Azospira inquinata: one gene and its partners. The protein of the gene in region 1 interacts with the protein of each later gene in a pairwise test. Links are inferred from orthologs where the notes say so. Each region holds a gene or a part of one and is shown on either strand. Other genes may lie near its edges.

Region 1 (3,923 bases):
TGGCCGGGCCCACGGGCTCCAGCCAGGACGTGCTGCGGCGCTTTGATGAATTTACCCGGGCCCTGGGGCCCGTCGGCCACCAGCCCCGGCAGCTGGTGCTGAGTCCCCGGCTGGCCTGGCAGGTGGTTCTGGACAACGGCATGGTGCTGGAACTGGGGCGGGAGCAGCCCAAGTCCCCGGTGGCTACCCGGCTGTCCCGGTTTGTAGCGGTGTATTCCTCCACCCTGGCGGAGCGCAAGCCCGGGGCGGTGGATTTGCGGTACCCCAATGGTTTTGCCCTGCGGCTGGCGGCTGCGGGCGTTGATGGCAAAGGAAAGTAGCATGAGCAGGGATAGCAAGGATCTGATTGTCGGCCTGGATATCGGCACCTCCAAGATTGTGGCGCTGGTGGCCGAAGTCACGCCGGAGGGGCACCTTAACGTCATCGGCATGGGCAGTCAGGAATCCCGGGGCCTGCGCAAGGGCGTGGTGGTCAACATCGAGGAAACGGTGAGCGCCATCTCCCGGGTGGTCCAGGAAGTGGAGCTGATGGCCGACTGCAAGGTCACCAACGTCTATACGGGGATCGCCGGTAGCCACATTAAGAGCTTCAACTCCAACGGCATGGTGGCCATCAAGGACAAGGAAGTGACCACCATGGACCTGGATCGGGTGATCGAGACTGCCCGGGCCATGCCCATTCCGGCGGATCAGGAAATCCTCCACATCCTCACCCAGGAATTCATCATCGACGACCAGGACGGTATCCGGGAGCCCATCGGCATGAGCGGTTTCCGCCTGGAAGTGAAGGTGCACATCGTCACCGGTGCCGTCTCCGCCGCCCAGAACATCGTCAAATGCGTGCGTCGCTGCGGCCTGGAGGTGAATGACCTGGTGCTCCAGCCCCTGGCCTCCAGCTACGCCGTGCTCTCCGAGGATGAAAAGGACCTGGGAGTGTGCCTGGTGGATATCGGTGGGGGTACCACGGACATCGCCATCTGGACCCAGGGCGCCATCCGCCACACCTCCGTCATCCCCATTGCCGGGGATCAGGTGACCAACGACATCGCCATGGCCCTGCGCACCCCGACCCGGGAAGCGGAAGACATCAAGCGTAAGTACGGCTGCGCCCTGTCCCAACTGGCCGATCCGGAAGACGTGATTGAAGTGGCCGGGGTGGACGACCGTCCCAGCCGCAAGCTGTCCCGCCGGGCCCTGGCCGACGTGATCCAGCCCCGGGTGGAGGAGCTTTACGAGCTGGTCCAGGCCGAGCTGCGCCGCTCCGGCTTCGACGAGGTGCTGTCCTCCGGCATCGTGCTCACCGGTGGGGCTTCCGTCATGCCCGGCATGATCGAACTGGGGGAGGAGATTTTCCACATGCCGGTGCGCATGGGGGTGCCCAAATACACGGGGGCCCTGGCCGATGTGGTGCAAAGCCCCCGGTTTTCCACCGCCTACGGCCTGCTTCTGGAAGCCCAGGCGCAGCGTAAGCGGGGTCAGAAGGTGCAGGAAACGCGGAATGTGAAGCAGATTTTTGGCGTCATGAAGTCCTGGTTCGAAAAAAACTTTTAAGCATCAATCTTTCAACGCAATTTTTGTTTTCAGTGAATCATCCGTAGGAGGCGAAGTCCATGTTTGAAATCATCGATAAGGAAGAAAACGCCGGCACCGTGATCAAAGTCATCGGTGTCGGTGGGGCGGGGGGCAATGCGGTGGACCACATGATCCGGGAAGAGGTGCAGGGGGTGCAGTTCGTCGCCGCCAACACCGACGCCCAGGCTCTGGGTCGCAGCCTGGCCGCGGAAAAGATGCAATTGGGCAGTTCCGGTCTGGGGGCCGGGGCCAAGCCGGAAGCCGGTCGTAATGCGGCCCTGGAAGAACGGGAACGCATCGCCGAGCAGCTGGAAGGGGCCCACATGGTCTTCATTACCGCCGGCATGGGCGGTGGTACCGGTACGGGCGCAGCCCCCATCGTGGCGGAAGTGGCCCGGGAAAAGGGCATCCTCACCGTGGGCGTGGTCACCAAGCCCTTCGCCTTTGAAGGCAAGCGGGCCAAGATCGCCGAAGCGGGCATCGCCGAGCTGCAAAAGCACGTGGATTCCCTCATCGTCATCCTCAACGACAAGTTGATGGACGTGCTGGGGGACGACGTCTCCATGGAAGAAGCCTTCAAGGCGGCGGACAACGTGCTGCGCAACGCCGTGGGCGGCATCGCGGAAATCATCAACTACCCCGGCCTGGTGAACGTGGACTTTGAAGACGTGCGCACCGTCATGGGGGAAATGGGCATGGCCATGATGGGCTCCGCCTACGCCTCCGGCGTGGATCGGGCCCGTATCGCCGCCGAACAGGCCGTGGCTTCTCCCCTGCTGGAAGGGGTCAATCTGTCCGGCGCCCGGGGCGTGCTGGTGAATATCACCGCCTCCCGCAGCCTGAAGATGAAGGAAGTGAACGAGGTGATGAATACCATCAAGGAATTCGCCGCCGAGGACGCCCACATCATCTTCGGTGCGGTGTTTGACGAAGAAATGGGCGAACAGCTGCGGGTCACCGTGGTGGCCACCGGTCTGGGCCAAGCCCAGGCCAAGCGCCAGCCCCTGGAAGTGATCAACACCGCCACCACGGTGCGGACCGGGACGGACGACGCGGCCCTGACCGTGGATTACGGCCAGCTGGACGCAGTGCCCGCTGTGATCCGCAAGGGCCGCAACGCCACGGTGGAAGCCCTGGCCAACAGCGGCGTGGATCGCTACGACATTCCGGCTTTCCTGCGCAAGCAGGCGGATTGATCCGGCTCCGGCGCTTCGGGGAAGCTGACCCCGCCGTCCCGCTTCGCCAGCGGGCCACGGCTGGCGTCGCCTCCCGCCACGCCGTGCCGGGTCAGGCCCCGACGTCGGCAGCCGGCAACAGACTGTAACAATCGCCTCCTTAAGGGGAGGGGCGCCCGTGGTAAAATGCGCCCCTCTTCTCTTATTCCCATGCCATGTTAAAGCAGCGTACCCTCAAATCCCTGATTCGCGCCTCCGGCGTCGGGCTCCATAGCGGCGTCCGGGTCAATGTGGTGCTGCGTCCGGCTGCACCGGACACGGGGATCGTGTTTCGCCGGGTAGATCTGGCGGAGCCCGTGGATCTTCGCGCTGATGCTTTGCTGGTGGGGGACACCCGCCTCTGCTCCTGCCTGGAGCAGCAAACCCCGGAAGGGTTGGTTAAGGTGGGGACCGTGGAACATTTGATGTCCGCCCTGGGGGGCTTGGGCATCGACAACGTCTATATCGATCTGGATGCGGCGGAAGTGCCCATTCTGGACGGTTCGGCGGCGCCTTTCGTTTTCCTGATTCAATCCGCCGGTATCGCCGAACAGGCGGCGGCGAAGAAATTTATCCGGATTACCCGGCCCGTGGAAGTGCGGGACGGGGACAAGTGGGCCCGTTTCGAGCCCTACGACGGCTATAAGCTGTCCTTTTCCATCATCTTCAACCACCCGGCCATCGACAAATCGGCCCAGTCCGTCACCATCGATTTCGCTGACCAGTCCTATCCTCGGGAAGTGGCCCGGGCCCGCACCTTCGGCTTCATGCAGGATGTGGAAATGCTGCGGGAAAATGGTCTGGCCCTGGGGGGCGGTCTGGAAAACGCCATCGTCCTGGACGAATACCGGGTGCTTAACGCGGACGGCCTGCGCTACGGGGATGAGTTCGTCAAACACAAGGTGCTGGACGCCATCGGTGACCTTTATCTCCTGGGCCATCCTCTGCTGGCGGCCTTTTCCGCCTACAAGTCCGGTCATGGCCTGAATAACCAGCTGGCCCGGCAACTGCTCAAGGAGCGGGATGCCTGGGAAATCGTTACCTTCGAGGATCAGGCAACGGCGCCCGCCGGTGTCCTGCGCTGGCTGGAATTGCCTGCCCAGGCGGCGTAAGTCCCTTGGGGGCGGCACGGGAGAA
Region 2 (3,986 bases), 1.0 Mb from region 1 along the record:
CCGGCATCCACTTCCTGCCCCCGGGCCCGGCCCGAGCTGGGACCACGCCCCTGGCCCGGGAGGCGGCCCGCCAACTGGCGGCCTATCTCCAGGATGCCCGCTTTGCCTTTGACCTGCCCTTGGCGCCCCGGGGGACCCCGTTTCAGCACCGGGTCTGGCTGGCCATTGCCGCCATTCCCCTGGGACAGACCCAAAGCTACGGGGAGCTGGCCCGGGCCTTGACCTCCTCCCCCCGAGCCGTGGGGGGCGCCTGCGGGGCCAATCCCCTACCCCTGGTGGTGCCCTGCCACCGGGTGATTGCCCAAAGCGGCCGCCTCAACGGCTTCGCCCATGAAAAGGAAGGCCAGGGGAACGGCTTTTATCTGAACATCAAACGCTGGCTACTGGCCCATGAAATCCCGGAGCGTTACACCCTCCGCCCCTGACGGGGAGGAAAAACCCCACCGCCCGGACCCGGCCGACCAGGGGGAAATGGACGCCTTCTGCGACGCCCTGTGGCTGGAAGACGGCCTGGCCAAAGCCTCCCTGGACAGCTATCGGAGCGACCTTCTGGGCCTGACCCTGTGGCTCATGGAACAGGGCTGCCCGGGCTTGGCCGGAGCGGATGAAGCCGCCCTGAGCGCCTACCTGGCCCACATCGCCCAGGCGCATCGGGCCAGTTCCCAGGCCCGCTGCCTATCCACCCTGCGCCGTTTTTACCGCTGGCAGCTGGCCCAGGGCCGCATCGGCGCCGATCCCACCCTGCGCCTCTCCATGCCGGTCAAGCCTTCCCGCCTGCCCAAGGTGCTTTCCGAAGCCCAGGTGGAAAACCTGCTGGCCGCCCCGGACTGCACCACCCCCCTGGGCCAGCGGGACCGGGCCATGCTGGAAACCCTCTACGCCACCGGCCTGCGGGTCTCCGAACTGGTGAATCTGAAGCTCCACGAGGTGAGCTTCGACATGGGAGTGGTGCGGGTTTTCGGCAAAGGGTCTAAGGAACGGCTGGTGCCCCTGGGCCAGGTGGCCCTGGACTGGCTGGGTGTCTTTATTAAGCAGGGCCGCCTCACCCTGCTGGACGGGCGCCAGAGCGACGCGGTGTTTGTCACCGGCCGGGGCGGCCCCATGACCCGCCAGATGTTCTGGACCCTGATCAAGCGCTATGCCCTGGTGGCCCACATCGACCCGGCCAAGCTCTCCCCCCACGTGCTGCGTCACGCCTTCGCCACCCACCTGCTCAACCACGGCGCCGATCTGCGGGTGGTGCAACTGCTCCTGGGCCACTCGGACATTTCCACCACCCAGATTTACACCCACGTGGCCCGGGAACGGCTCAAGGAACTCCACGCCATTCACCACCCCCGGGGCTGAAGTCCACGGCACCATCCCGGGCGGCCTAGGGTGGCGACCGGAAGAGAAAGAAAGGGAAAAAGAGGCGGAGCCCGGGGCTCAGAGATTGCAGAAGGTCATGTCGAAGGACACGTCCTTATCCACGGTGCGGGGACGAAGATCCCCATCCGGGCAGGTGAAGCGGATATTGAAGGCGTATTTATTGGCGCTGATTTCCGGAATGGCCGGCCCCTCGGTTTTCACCGTGACCCGCACCATCTGGGCCGAACTGCCCCCCAGCATGAGCTGATAGGAACCATGCTTGGCCACATAGGCCTTGGGCCGACCGCTGGCCCGCAGCAGGCGCAGCACGATGGCCAGCCCGTCCCGCAGGGGCAGGAGGGGGCGCAGCCAGCCGGAAATGGCGTCCCGCCGGGTTTCCGTGGGATGGTGACGCCAGTAGTGGTAGGACGGCAGATCGAATTCGCAGACGCCCCCGGGAATGGCGGCACGGCTCTTGATGCTCATGAGCCAGTCGTTTTCCCGCAGGTATTGGCCGATTTTCCCGGTCATGGCGAGGAGGGCGGCGGAGGCCTGCTCAATTTCGTAAAGGGCGCCGGAGAGGGCTTCTTCGGAAATATCCGGATTGTTCCGGTAGGCCAGGAGGGCTTGACGCTGGCGTTCCAGTTCCTGGATCAGATCCATTTTCAGATCCGCCCGGGAGGCCACTTCCATAATTTCAAACAGGGTCAGAAGGGCCACATGGTGTTCCAGGACCCCGTCCTCCTGCAAAAAATGGCCGGTCTTGTCGAACAGATCCTCCAGCCGCAGCAGGGTGCGGATGCGTTCGTTAAAAGGGTATTCGTAGGTAATCACGCCCGGGACCGTACCAATGGAGACTCGCCGCCTAAGATGCCAGGATTCTGAACCAGAAACCGAAAAACCTCAACCGGCGTAGGCCTTTGCAAGCCAAACCACACAAAACAGCTCAACTTTCTATGGCTTTTTGCCGAGCCAGGGACAGATAGTGTTCGTGAAGCCGGGCCACCTGGGGTTCTAAGGCATCCGGACCATCATCGTTACGCACCACATCGTCGGCCGCCGCCAGCCGGGCTTCCCGACTCGCCTGGACGGCCAGAATGGCCCGTACCTGAGCTTCCGTCAGGCCATTGCGGGCCACCACCCGGGCAATCTGGCGGGCCGGGTCACAATCCACCACCAGAATGCGGTCCGCCCGGTCCCGGTACTGGCCCGATTCCACCAGCAAAGGCACGGCCAAGATCACATAGGGAGCCTGGGCGGCGCCGCATCGCCGGTCCGCTTCGGCTCGGATCAGGGGATGGAGAATGGCTTCCAGGCGCCGCCGGGCATCCCCGTCAGAAAAGACCCGCTGGCGCATGGCGGCCCGATCCAGGGCCCCATCCGGGGCCACCACCCCGTCGCCGAAGGCCGCCCGGATGGGGACCATGGCGGCGCCCCCGGGGACGGTCAGTTCATGGGCAATGGCGTCCGTATCCACCTGCACCGCGCCCCGGGCCTCAAAGAGGGCGGCCACGGTGCTTTTACCGCTGCCGATGCCCCCGGTGAGGCCCACCAGAAACACCCTCAGTGCCCCTTGGGAGAAGGATCGCAGCTGACCGCCTTGATCTCGCCCACCTGGGCCGCGGCGGCGGTCCGGAAAGCTTCCAGCTGGGCGGCCGGGCCCCGCATTTCCAGGCGCACCGTATCCCCCTTCTGGGTCTTGGGGCCGGTCTTGGCGGAGCGGACGCCCCGCTTTTTCAGGTCTTCCAGCCGATCCTTAGCTGCCTGTTCGCTGGAGAAAATGCCCAGGGAAATGGCGTTACGGCTGGCCCCGTCCTGGACAATGAAGTATTCAGGCACCTGCAAGGCCTTCAACTGCTCCGCCTTATGCTCCGCCTCCTGACGGCTGGCCAGGGGGGGGATATAGACCCAGTAGGCGGAAGCCTCGCCCTGGAGGCTGCGCCCGGCCTTGAGGGCGGCGTATTTGCTGCCGCCCAGGGCAGCCAGCTTATCCGCCTGGGCCCCGGCTAGGCCGTTCCACACCAGGCACCGGTCCCCCTTGGGATCGGCGGCTTTTTTATCGTTGCCCTTGTCGGCGGACTTGTCGTTTTTATCAGCGGTTTTATCCGCGCCCTTGGGGGCGGCTTTATCGGCTTTTTCCCCCTTATCGTTCTTGTCGCCCTTGTCCGAGGCCTTGCCATCCTTGCCCCCGTCCTTGGCCTCTTTGGCGGCGTCCCCGGATTTATCCCCGGCATCCGCCTGGGCTTCCGGCCCGGCGGCCCCATCTGCCGTGCTGGCGGACGGGGTGGCAGCTTCATCCGCCGGGGCCTGGCCCCGGGCCAGAATGCGCACCTTTTCCGGGGCCAGCTGTTGCCGGATGCGGTCCCGGTCCGGATTGTCGCCGATGCCGAAAAAGCCCTGGGCGTAGGCCAGGAATAGGAGATTGGCTAGAACCAGGATAAAGACCAGGGCGCGCATGGGACCTCCCTTAACCCACCTTGGGCAGGTGTTCCAGGGAAGCGCTCACCGCTTCTTCCGGATAGTCGTAGTCTTCCAGCTTGCCGCTGAAATAGCGTTCGTAGGAAGACATGTCGAAGTGGCCGTGGCCGGTGAGGTTGAAGAGAATGACCTTGGGTTCCCCGGTGGCCTTGGCCTTGAGG
Region 3 (3,952 bases), 1.9 Mb from region 1 along the record:
GCAGGGGCCGCCCCGGGCGTTGCCGTCGAAGCAGCCGGCGCGGCGCTAGCGGGAGATGGGGCGGGAGCGGCGGAAGTCTCGGCCGGAGCAGTACTCGCAGCGGCCGGGGCAGGAGCAGCACTGGCCTGTGCTGCCGAAGGAGCGGTACTGGTCGCGGTGGAATCTGCCGGAGGCATCCCCGGCTCTTCGGCCACCTTGACCGGCGCCGGGGAAGGCTGCCAGAAATCCTCGGGAACCAGGAAATAGGCGGCAATGGCCAGCCCTACCATGCCCACGGCCACGCCCATGGCAAACATATCCCGACGGTGACCCCGGCCCGGCTGGGGCAGCTCGGCTTCCACCTGGTGGGGTACTTCGATACGGGGGGCTTCCGGCGTTTCATTAACCGCCAGACGAACCAACATGGCCTCCCCGTCCAGATGGAGATAACGGGCGTAATTGCGCACAAAGCCCCGGACGAAGGTCCGTCCCGGAAGGCGTTCCCACTGGTCCGCCTCCAGGGCTTCAACCTGGCGCACACTGATTTTCAGGGCATTGGCCACTTCATTGACAGAGAGCTGCCGACTTTCCCGGGCCCGGCGCAATTCCGCCCCGATGGGGGCTTGCTCCGGCGTCGTCTCGGCCTGGGGAACGGCGGCAGCTTCCAGCTTTTCTTCACTCATTCACTATCACCTCTCAGCAAGGACAAGGCCTCCTTGGAGTCGGGAAAACGACGACGCAATTGGGAAATGTAACTGGCCTCCCCTTCCCGGTCCCCGCTTTTGCGGGCCAGCTGTATGGATAAATCCAGGGACTGGGGGGTGGGGTCGGAAACCTGATTGAAGGCATTCAGCTGATGCTGGGCCTGGCCCAGGGAGCCTTGCTTGAAATAGAGATTGGCCAGTCCCAGGAGGGCCTGGGGATTATTGCGGGAGTAGCGCAGGGCCTTCTGGAAATAATTTTCCGCCCCAGCGGCGTCCCCCACCCGGTCCAGGCACTTGCCCGCATTGACCAGGGCTAGGTCCGGTGTGCGGTACAAGGGGTCTTTTACCGCCGCCAGGAAATAGGCGATGGATTCTTTCTCCCGGCCGTTCTGGCAAAGAAACCAGCCGAAATTGTTATTCACTTCCGGCGCATTGGGGGTCAAAGACAGGGCCCGGCGGAAATTCTGTTCCGCTTCCCCGTTTTCGTGGAGATCCATATGCACCAAGCCCAGCATGTTGTAGGCGGGCGCGTAGCCGGAATCGGCCTGGGTCGCCTTGTTCAGTTCATCCAGGGCCACCGCCATGTTGCCGTCCTGGAAGTAGAGGGCCGCCAGTTCCGTATGCACCTTGGCCCGTTTGGCCGGTTCTCCCACCGAAGGCCCCGGCGTGGGGCTAGCCCCATCGGACGTTACCGCAGGAATCAGGGAAGCAGCCTGGGCCAGGGGAGTGCTACCGCAACCGCCCAGCCAGAAGACGCCAAAAGCAGCGAACAGGAACAGCGCAAAGCGTTTCATGGACGAACCTCGGCGATGGGAATCAGCCGCCCCGCCGTCCGTCGCGTCTTATCCTTGACCTGCCCGGCCAGTTGACCGCAGGCCGCATCGATATCGTCGCCCCGGGTTTTCCGGGTAGTGGTGACAATTCCGGCCTGAATCAAAATATCGGCAAAGCGGCGGATACGGGGCGCGGGAGAGCGGCGGAAAGGAGATCCCGGAAAGGGGTTGAATGGGATGAGATTGAACTTGCACGGCACCTTGCACGTCAAGTCCAACAGTTGCCGGGCATGCTGATCGGAATCATTGATCCCGTCCAGCATGACGTATTCGAAGGTAATGAAATCCCGGGGGGCTTTTTCCAGATAACGACGACAGGCCGCCATCAGTTCCACCAGGGGGTATTTCTGATTGATCGGCACCAGCCGATCCCGTAATTCATCGTTGGGCGCATGGAGGGAAACCGCCAGGGCCACCGGGCATTCTTCCCGCAGCCGGTCCATGGCCGGCACCACCCCGGAGGTGGAGACGGTAACCCGGCGCCGGGACAGGCCGTAGGCGTTATCATCCAGCATCAGGCGCAGGGCCGCCACGGTGTGCTCAAAATTGGCCAGGGGTTCCCCCATGCCCATGAGCACCACATTGCTGATTTTCCGCTCGTCCTTGGCGTCCGGGGCGAAGCCGCCCAGAGCCCGATTGGCCTGCCAGAGCTGGCCGATGATTTCCGACACTTCCAGATTGCGGTTGAAGCCTTGCTTGCCCGTGGAGCAAAAAGCGCAGTCCAGGGCGCAACCCGCCTGGGTGGATACGCACAGGGTGCCCCGGTCATCTTCCGGGATAAACACGGTTTCCACCGCGTTACCGTTGCCCACGTCAAACAGAAATTTGCGGGTGCCGTCGTCCGACAGCTTGTCGCTGCGGACGGCGGGGGGACGCACTTCCGCTTCGGCCTTGAGTTTTTCCCGCAGACTCTTGGCCAGATCGGTCATGGCGTCAAAGTCACTCTGCCCGAAACGATGCATCCAGCGCAGCACCTGGCGCGCCCGGAAGGGCTTTTCCCCTCGGGAGGCGAACCAGGCTTCCAAGCCCTGGGGATCGAAATCGAGCAGATTGACGGTCATGGACGGCTTAGCGGGAGTAGACGTTCATTTCGGGGAAGAAGAAGGAGATTTCCACCTTGGCGGTTTCCGGGGCATCGGAACCGTGCACCGCATTGGCGTCGATGGATTCGGCGAAATCAGCGCGGATGGTACCCGCATCGGCCTTCTTCGGATCGGTGGCGCCCATCAGTTCCCGATTCTTGGCAATGGCGCCTTCCCCTTCCAGCACCTGGATCATCACCGGGCCGGAGATCATGAAGGAAACCAGATCCTTGAAGAAGGGACGTTCTTTGTGCACGGCGTAAAACTTGCCAGCTTCTTCGGCGGACAGCCAAGCCATCTTGGCGGCGATGACCTTCAGACCAGCGCCTTCAAAACGGGAATAGATTTGGCCGATCACGTTCTTGGCAACGGCGTCGGGTTTGATGATGGAAAGGGTGCGTTCGATAGCCATTTTTACTCCGTCAATAGCTGGGTTTGAGAATAACTTTATATTTTACCAGACCTTCATGGAAAGCCGCAGGCTATCCGCTTGTCCTGGGCCGGGCCAGGGGCCGGGGAAGCCCGCCAGCCCAGCACCCGGCCATAAAAAAACGCGCACCGGTGAATAACCCGGTGCGCGTCCAGTGAGCGCAGGCGGCAACTTTTAAGGGAGAAGCGTTAATTGGCCTTGAAGCCGGTCTCCCGATAAATGGCCCGAATCAGGTCCGGCCCGATCCGGGCAGCCATGCGGGCATGTACCGGAATCAGGGCCTGTTTGAAAGCGGCCCGCTCCCGGGCGTTGGGCTGATAGATGTGGGTCTTGCCGCTGCGCCGCACCGCCTCCAGGGCCCGGTCGTTTTCTTCCTTGGCGATCCGGTTGGCGTAGAGAGTGGAATCCCGCACCGCCTGTTCCAGGGCGCTGCGCACATCAGCGGGCAATTCATCCCAAAAGCGCTTGTTCACGATCACCGCATAGCCCAGATAGCCGTGGTCGGTGAGGGACAGATAGGGCTGCACCAGATACATTTTCTGGGTGTAGAAATTGGAAACTGGGTTTTCCGTCCCGTCGATCACCCCGGCCTTGAGGGCCGGGTAAACCTCGGAAAACGGCATCACCTGGGGACGCCCCCCCAGAGCCCGGATTTCCTCATCCAGCACCTTGGAAGATTGGATGCGCAGGCGCTTGCCCTTCAGGTCCCCGGGCAGATGGATGGGGGTATTGGCGGAAAAGGACTTGAAACCGTTGTCCCAGAAAGCCAAGCCTTTGATGCCCTTGGCGTCCAGCTTATCCAGCAGTTCCCGCCCCACGGACCCCTGGGTAATCCGGTGCAGCATGTCGTAGTTATCGAAAATATAGGGCAAGTCAAAGACCTCGAATTCCCGGATACCCAGGGGCCCGAATTTGGCCAGGGAG
Region 4 (3,990 bases), 460 kb from region 1 along the record:
CGCGTTGAAGTCGTTAAAAGGCATGGGAAACGGTCCCGGAACTCAGATGGGACGGTTTTCGTCCCGCTCCACCGGCTGGTACTGGGGTAGCAGCAGGATATAGGTGGCGGGCACCCACAGGGCGGCCGCCAGGAAGGGGCCCATGAGATAACCCAGGCCGGGGAAGGCAGCGCCAGCCATCATGCGGGCGCCCACCTGAATGAGCTGGACCAGCATGAGCAGAGGGAAAATCTGCAAAGCCTGCTGCCCCAGGGGAAACCAGAGAATGCGCCGGGACAGGCTGGTGGCGCCGTAGGAGAGGAGCACATAGGCCAGGGCATGCTGGCCCATCAGGCTGCCGTCCGCCACATCCATCAACACCCCGAAGAGAAAGGACCAGCCCATGCCCACCCGGCGGAATTCCCGCAAGCTCCAGAAGCACAGGGTCAGGGCCACCCAGTCGGGCATGGCGGGCCACCGGGCCGTGGGCAGCAAATTCAGCAGCAGGGCCACGAACAGGGAAAAGAAAATGAACCAGGGCCGGACCGGCAGCAGGATGCGGGAGGAGGTGAACGAGGATTGCATGGGACCTCCCTATTTGCCCGCCGCTTTGGCCGCTGGCTGGACCTTGGTCCGCACCGGCGCGGGCTGGTTGGCCCGCCGGTTGCCGGCGACCGTGTCCGGCGTGGGGGCGGGGGCGATGTCGTTGTTGCGGGGATTTTCCGGGGGCCGGGGAGGCAGGGCTTCCCGGGGATTGAGGATAAGCACTTCGCCGAAGCTTTCCACCGAACCCACGGGGGCGCAGATGATGCGGGCGAAGGTGTAGGTGGTGTCCCGCTCGATGTAAATCACCTTGGCCACGGGGAAACCGGCGGGGAAAACCCCGTCCAGACCGGAGGTGACAATTAGGTCGCCGTTCTGCACATCCGCATTGGCGGGGAGAAAGCGCAGCTCCAGCTGGCCATTGCCCAGACCGAACACCACGGAGCGAAGTCCGGAGCGTACCACCTGGACCGGCACCGCCTGATCCTTATCCGTGATCAGGGTAACTTCCGAAACCATGGGATAAACTCGGGTCACCTGGCCGATCAGGCCCCGGTGATCCACCACCGGCTGGCCCGCTGCCACCTTGTCCTGCAGGCCCTTGTCCACAATCACCCGACGGGAAAAGGGGTCCCGGGCGGCGTAGAGGATCTGGGCCATCTGGCCGCCGGCGGGCAGGTGTTCCTTGGCCCCCAGCAGGGCCCGCAGATGGGCGTTTTCCGCTTCCAGATGCTGGACCCGTTGCAGGGTGGTGGCCACCGCCAGCTGGGAGTGCTTCAACTGGCCGTTTTCTTTTTGCAGCTCGGTCAGGGTGGTGAAGTAGTCACCCAGCTGATAAGCCGCCTCCCCGGGGGCGTGGGCCACCATGTGTAGGGGCGCGGTGACCATGGACACGCCTTGGCGCACCCATTCCAGGTAGTGGAAACGGTGGTCGAGCACCAGAAGGGACAGGCTCAGCCCCAGGTACAGGGAGAGCATGGCCACGGGCGCCGGGCCCCGTTTGAAGAAAGGTGGTGGTATGTGGTCGATGCCGGCCACGGTGGTCTTTCAGAACGTCAAAGCCGCCCGAAGGCGGCGGAGATAGCGGGAAGGGTAATCAGCGGGCGGGGAAGGGAGCCCCCGGCGGACCGATTACCCAGCCGAAATTTACTCGGAAGCGAAGATACTGCCAAGCTTGTCCATCTTTTCCAGGGCCATGCCAGAGCCCCGCACCACGCAGGTCAGGGGATCTTCGGCCACGATCACGGGCAGGCCGGTTTCTTCCATGAGCAGGCGATCCAGGTCCCGCAGCAGGGCGCCACCACCGGTCAGCACCATGCCCTTTTCCGCGATGTCCGCTCCCAGTTCGGGAGGGGTCTGTTCCAGGGCGCTCTTGACGGCGGAGACGATGGAATTCAGGGGATCGGTCAGGGCTTCCAGAATTTCGTTGGAAGAAATGGTGAAGCTGCGGGGAATACCCTCGGCCAGATTGCGACCCTTCACTTCCATTTCCTTCACTTCGGAACCCGGGAAGGCGGACCCGATTTCCTTTTTGATGTTTTCCGCCGTGGTTTCACCAATCAACATGCCGTAGTTACGGCGGATGTAGTTGATGATGGACTCGTCGAACTTATCACCGCCGACCCGCACGGAACCGGCGTAAACCATGCCGCCCAGGGAGATGACCCCCACTTCCGTGGTACCGCCACCGATATCCACCACCATGGAGCCGGTGGCATCGGCCACGGGCAGACCGGCGCCGATGGCGGCGGCCATGGGTTCCTCAATCAGGTAAACCTGGGAAGCCCCGGCACCGATGGCGGATTCCCGGATGGCCCGACGTTCCACCTGGGTAGAGCCGCAGGGGACGCAGATGATAATACGGGGGGAGGGGGAGAAAAGCTTGGAATCGTGGACCTTCTTGATGAACTGCTTGAGCATCTGCTCAGTCACCGTGAAGTCCGCGATCACCCCGTCCTTCATGGGACGGATGGCGGTGATGGAACCGGGCGTTTTGCCCAGCATCAACTTGGCTTCCTTACCCACCGCCTGGATGGTCTTCTTGGCATTGGGGCCGCCTTCCAGGCGGATTGCCACCACGGAGGGTTCATCGAGAACGATGCCCTGGCCGCGACAGTAAATCAGGGTGTTAGCCGTGCCCAGGTCAATGGCCAGGTCATTGGAGAAATAGCTGCGTAGAAAACCGAACATGGGGGGAAGATTCCGTACAAGGCTGCTGGGGTAAAGGTTTTATGATACCTTATAAAGCTTTCCGGTATAAGACCTTACCGCAGGCAAGCCCATGTCTCTTTCCCTCGACGAAGTCCATCGCATTGCCCATCTGGCCCGCATCGAAATCACCGACGCGGAGGCCAATGCCACCCTGGGCCAGTTGAACGGTATTTTCTCCCTGATCGAGGCCATGCAGGCCGTGGATACCGCCGGTGTGGCCCCCATGGCCCACGCCCAGGACCTGCCCCAACGCCTCCGGGAAGACCGGGTGACCGAATCCGACCAGCGAGCCGCCTTCCAGGCCGTGGCCCCGGAAACGGAAGCCGGGCTTTACCTGGTGCCCAAGGTCATCGAATAGGGCAGGGTCCGGGGCCCTTTTCCTTTGGAACTGCGTCCCTTCCCCCGTTTCCTTTTCCAGCGTCCGATTCCGACCCCCTTCATCCGTCGCGGTCCGGCCGCCGCTCCCCCCGGGAGCTTCCGCCGCCGCCAGCCACCCTCAGAAACGCCATGATCAACGCCAGCCTCAAAGAACTGTCGCAGGCCTTAGCCGACAAGAAAATTTCCAGCGTGGAACTGACCCAGCTCTACCTGGACCGGATCGCCCGTCACAACCCGGCCATTAACGCCTACATCACTGTGAATGGGGAGCGTAGCCTGGCCCAGGCCCGGGCCGCCGACGCCCGGCGGGCCGCCGGAGATGGGGGTCCCCTGACCGGCATCCCCCTGGCCCAGAAGGACATTTTCTGTGCCCAGGGCTGGCGCACCACCTGCGGCTCCCACATGCTGGCCAATTTCGTCAGCCCCTATGACGCCACGGTGATCCAGAAATTTGACGCTGCCGGGGCCGTGAATCTGGGCAAGACCAACATGGACGAATTCGCCATGGGGTCTTCCAACGAAACCTCCTGGTTCGGGCCGGTAAAAAACCCCTGGGATCAGGAACGGGTGCCCGGCGGCTCCTCCGGCGGCTCCGCCGCTGCAGTGGCCGCCCGGCTGGCTCCCGCCGCCACCGGCACGGACACGGGGGGCTCCATTCGCCAGCCCGCCGCCCTGTGCAACCTCACCGGCTTGAAGCCCACCTACGGGGTGGTTTCCCGCTGGGGCATGATCGCCTTCGCCTCCTCCCTGGATCAGGCGGGCCCCATGGCCCGCAGCGCCGAAGATTGCGCCCTGCTGCTGAACACCATGGCGGGCTTTGACCCCAAGGATTCCACCAGCCTGGAACGGACGCCGGAAGATTACGGCCGCCTGCTGGAC

The links.
Region 2: the proteins of ftsZ (region 1) and zapD interact in binary tests that used the Escherichia coli proteins (3 or more experiments, as listed by UniProt). The link is inferred for Azospira inquinata from one-to-one orthologs.
Region 3: the proteins of ftsZ (region 1) and rlmN interact in binary tests that used the Escherichia coli proteins (3 or more experiments, as listed by UniProt). The link is inferred for Azospira inquinata from one-to-one orthologs.
Region 4: the proteins of ftsZ (region 1) and Azoinq_RS06420 interact in binary tests that used the Escherichia coli proteins (3 or more experiments, as listed by UniProt). The link is inferred for Azospira inquinata from one-to-one orthologs.

Annotation. Positions count from the first base shown.
Region 1 is NZ_CP064782.1:952,754-956,676, reverse strand. The notes cover bases 774-3,689. They hold ftsZ (cell division protein FtsZ), read left to right. Parts: upstream 774-1,610; coding sequence 1,611-2,768; downstream 2,769-3,689. Other genes in these bases: lpxC (UDP-3-O-acyl-N-acetylglucosamine deacetylase), read left to right, coding at 2,963-3,689; ftsA (cell division protein FtsA), read left to right, coding at 774-1,551. In the rest of the region: Azoinq_RS04210 (cell division protein FtsQ/DivIB), read left to right, coding at 1-320; more of ftsA, read left to right, coding at 322-773; more of lpxC, read left to right, coding at 3,690-3,898. UniProt on the Escherichia coli protein: Essential cell division protein that forms a contractile ring structure (Z ring) at the future cell division site. The regulation of the ring assembly controls the timing and the location of cell division.
Region 2 is NZ_CP064782.1:1,997,974-2,001,959, reverse strand. Bases 304-3,282 are described here. They hold zapD (cell division protein ZapD), read right to left. Parts: upstream 2,182-3,282; coding sequence 1,426-2,181; downstream 304-1,425. Other genes in these bases: Azoinq_RS09190 (hypothetical protein), read right to left, coding at 2,911-3,282; coaE (dephospho-CoA kinase), read right to left, coding at 2,294-2,914; xerD (site-specific tyrosine recombinase XerD), read left to right, coding at 472-1,347; Azoinq_RS09210 (methylated-DNA--[protein]-cysteine S-methyltransferase), read left to right, coding at 304-425. In the rest of the region: more of Azoinq_RS09210, read left to right, coding at 1-303; more of Azoinq_RS09190, read right to left, coding at 3,283-3,804; Azoinq_RS09185 (TrpB-like pyridoxal phosphate-dependent enzyme), read right to left, coding at 3,815-3,986. UniProt on the Escherichia coli protein: Cell division factor that enhances FtsZ-ring assembly. Directly interacts with FtsZ and promotes bundling of FtsZ protofilaments, with a reduction in FtsZ GTPase activity.
Region 3 is NZ_CP064782.1:2,829,800-2,833,751, reverse strand. The notes cover bases 526-3,470. They hold rlmN (23S rRNA (adenine(2503)-C(2))-methyltransferase RlmN), read right to left. Parts: upstream 2,578-3,470; coding sequence 1,474-2,577; downstream 526-1,473. Other genes in these bases: Azoinq_RS12845 (TRAP transporter substrate-binding protein), read right to left, coding at 3,217-3,470; ndk (nucleoside-diphosphate kinase), read right to left, coding at 2,585-3,010; pilW (type IV pilus biogenesis/stability protein PilW), read right to left, coding at 659-1,477; Azoinq_RS12865 (helix-turn-helix domain-containing protein), read right to left, coding at 526-662. In the rest of the region: more of Azoinq_RS12865, read right to left, coding at 1-525; more of Azoinq_RS12845, read right to left, coding at 3,471-3,952.
Region 4 is NZ_CP064782.1:1,408,633-1,412,622, forward strand. Bases 691-3,673 are described here. They hold Azoinq_RS06420 (rod shape-determining protein), read right to left. Parts: upstream 2,713-3,673; coding sequence 1,669-2,712; downstream 691-1,668. Other genes in these bases: mreC (rod shape-determining protein MreC), read right to left, coding at 691-1,500; gatC (Asp-tRNA(Asn)/Glu-tRNA(Gln) amidotransferase subunit GatC), read left to right, coding at 2,804-3,091; gatA (Asp-tRNA(Asn)/Glu-tRNA(Gln) amidotransferase subunit GatA), read left to right, coding at 3,241-3,673. In the rest of the region: mrdA (penicillin-binding protein 2), read right to left, coding at 1-24; rod shape-determining protein MreD, read right to left, coding at 43-564; more of mreC, read right to left, coding at 574-690; more of gatA, read left to right, coding at 3,674-3,990. UniProt on the Escherichia coli protein: Forms membrane-associated dynamic filaments that are essential for cell shape determination. Acts by regulating cell wall synthesis and cell elongation, and thus cell shape.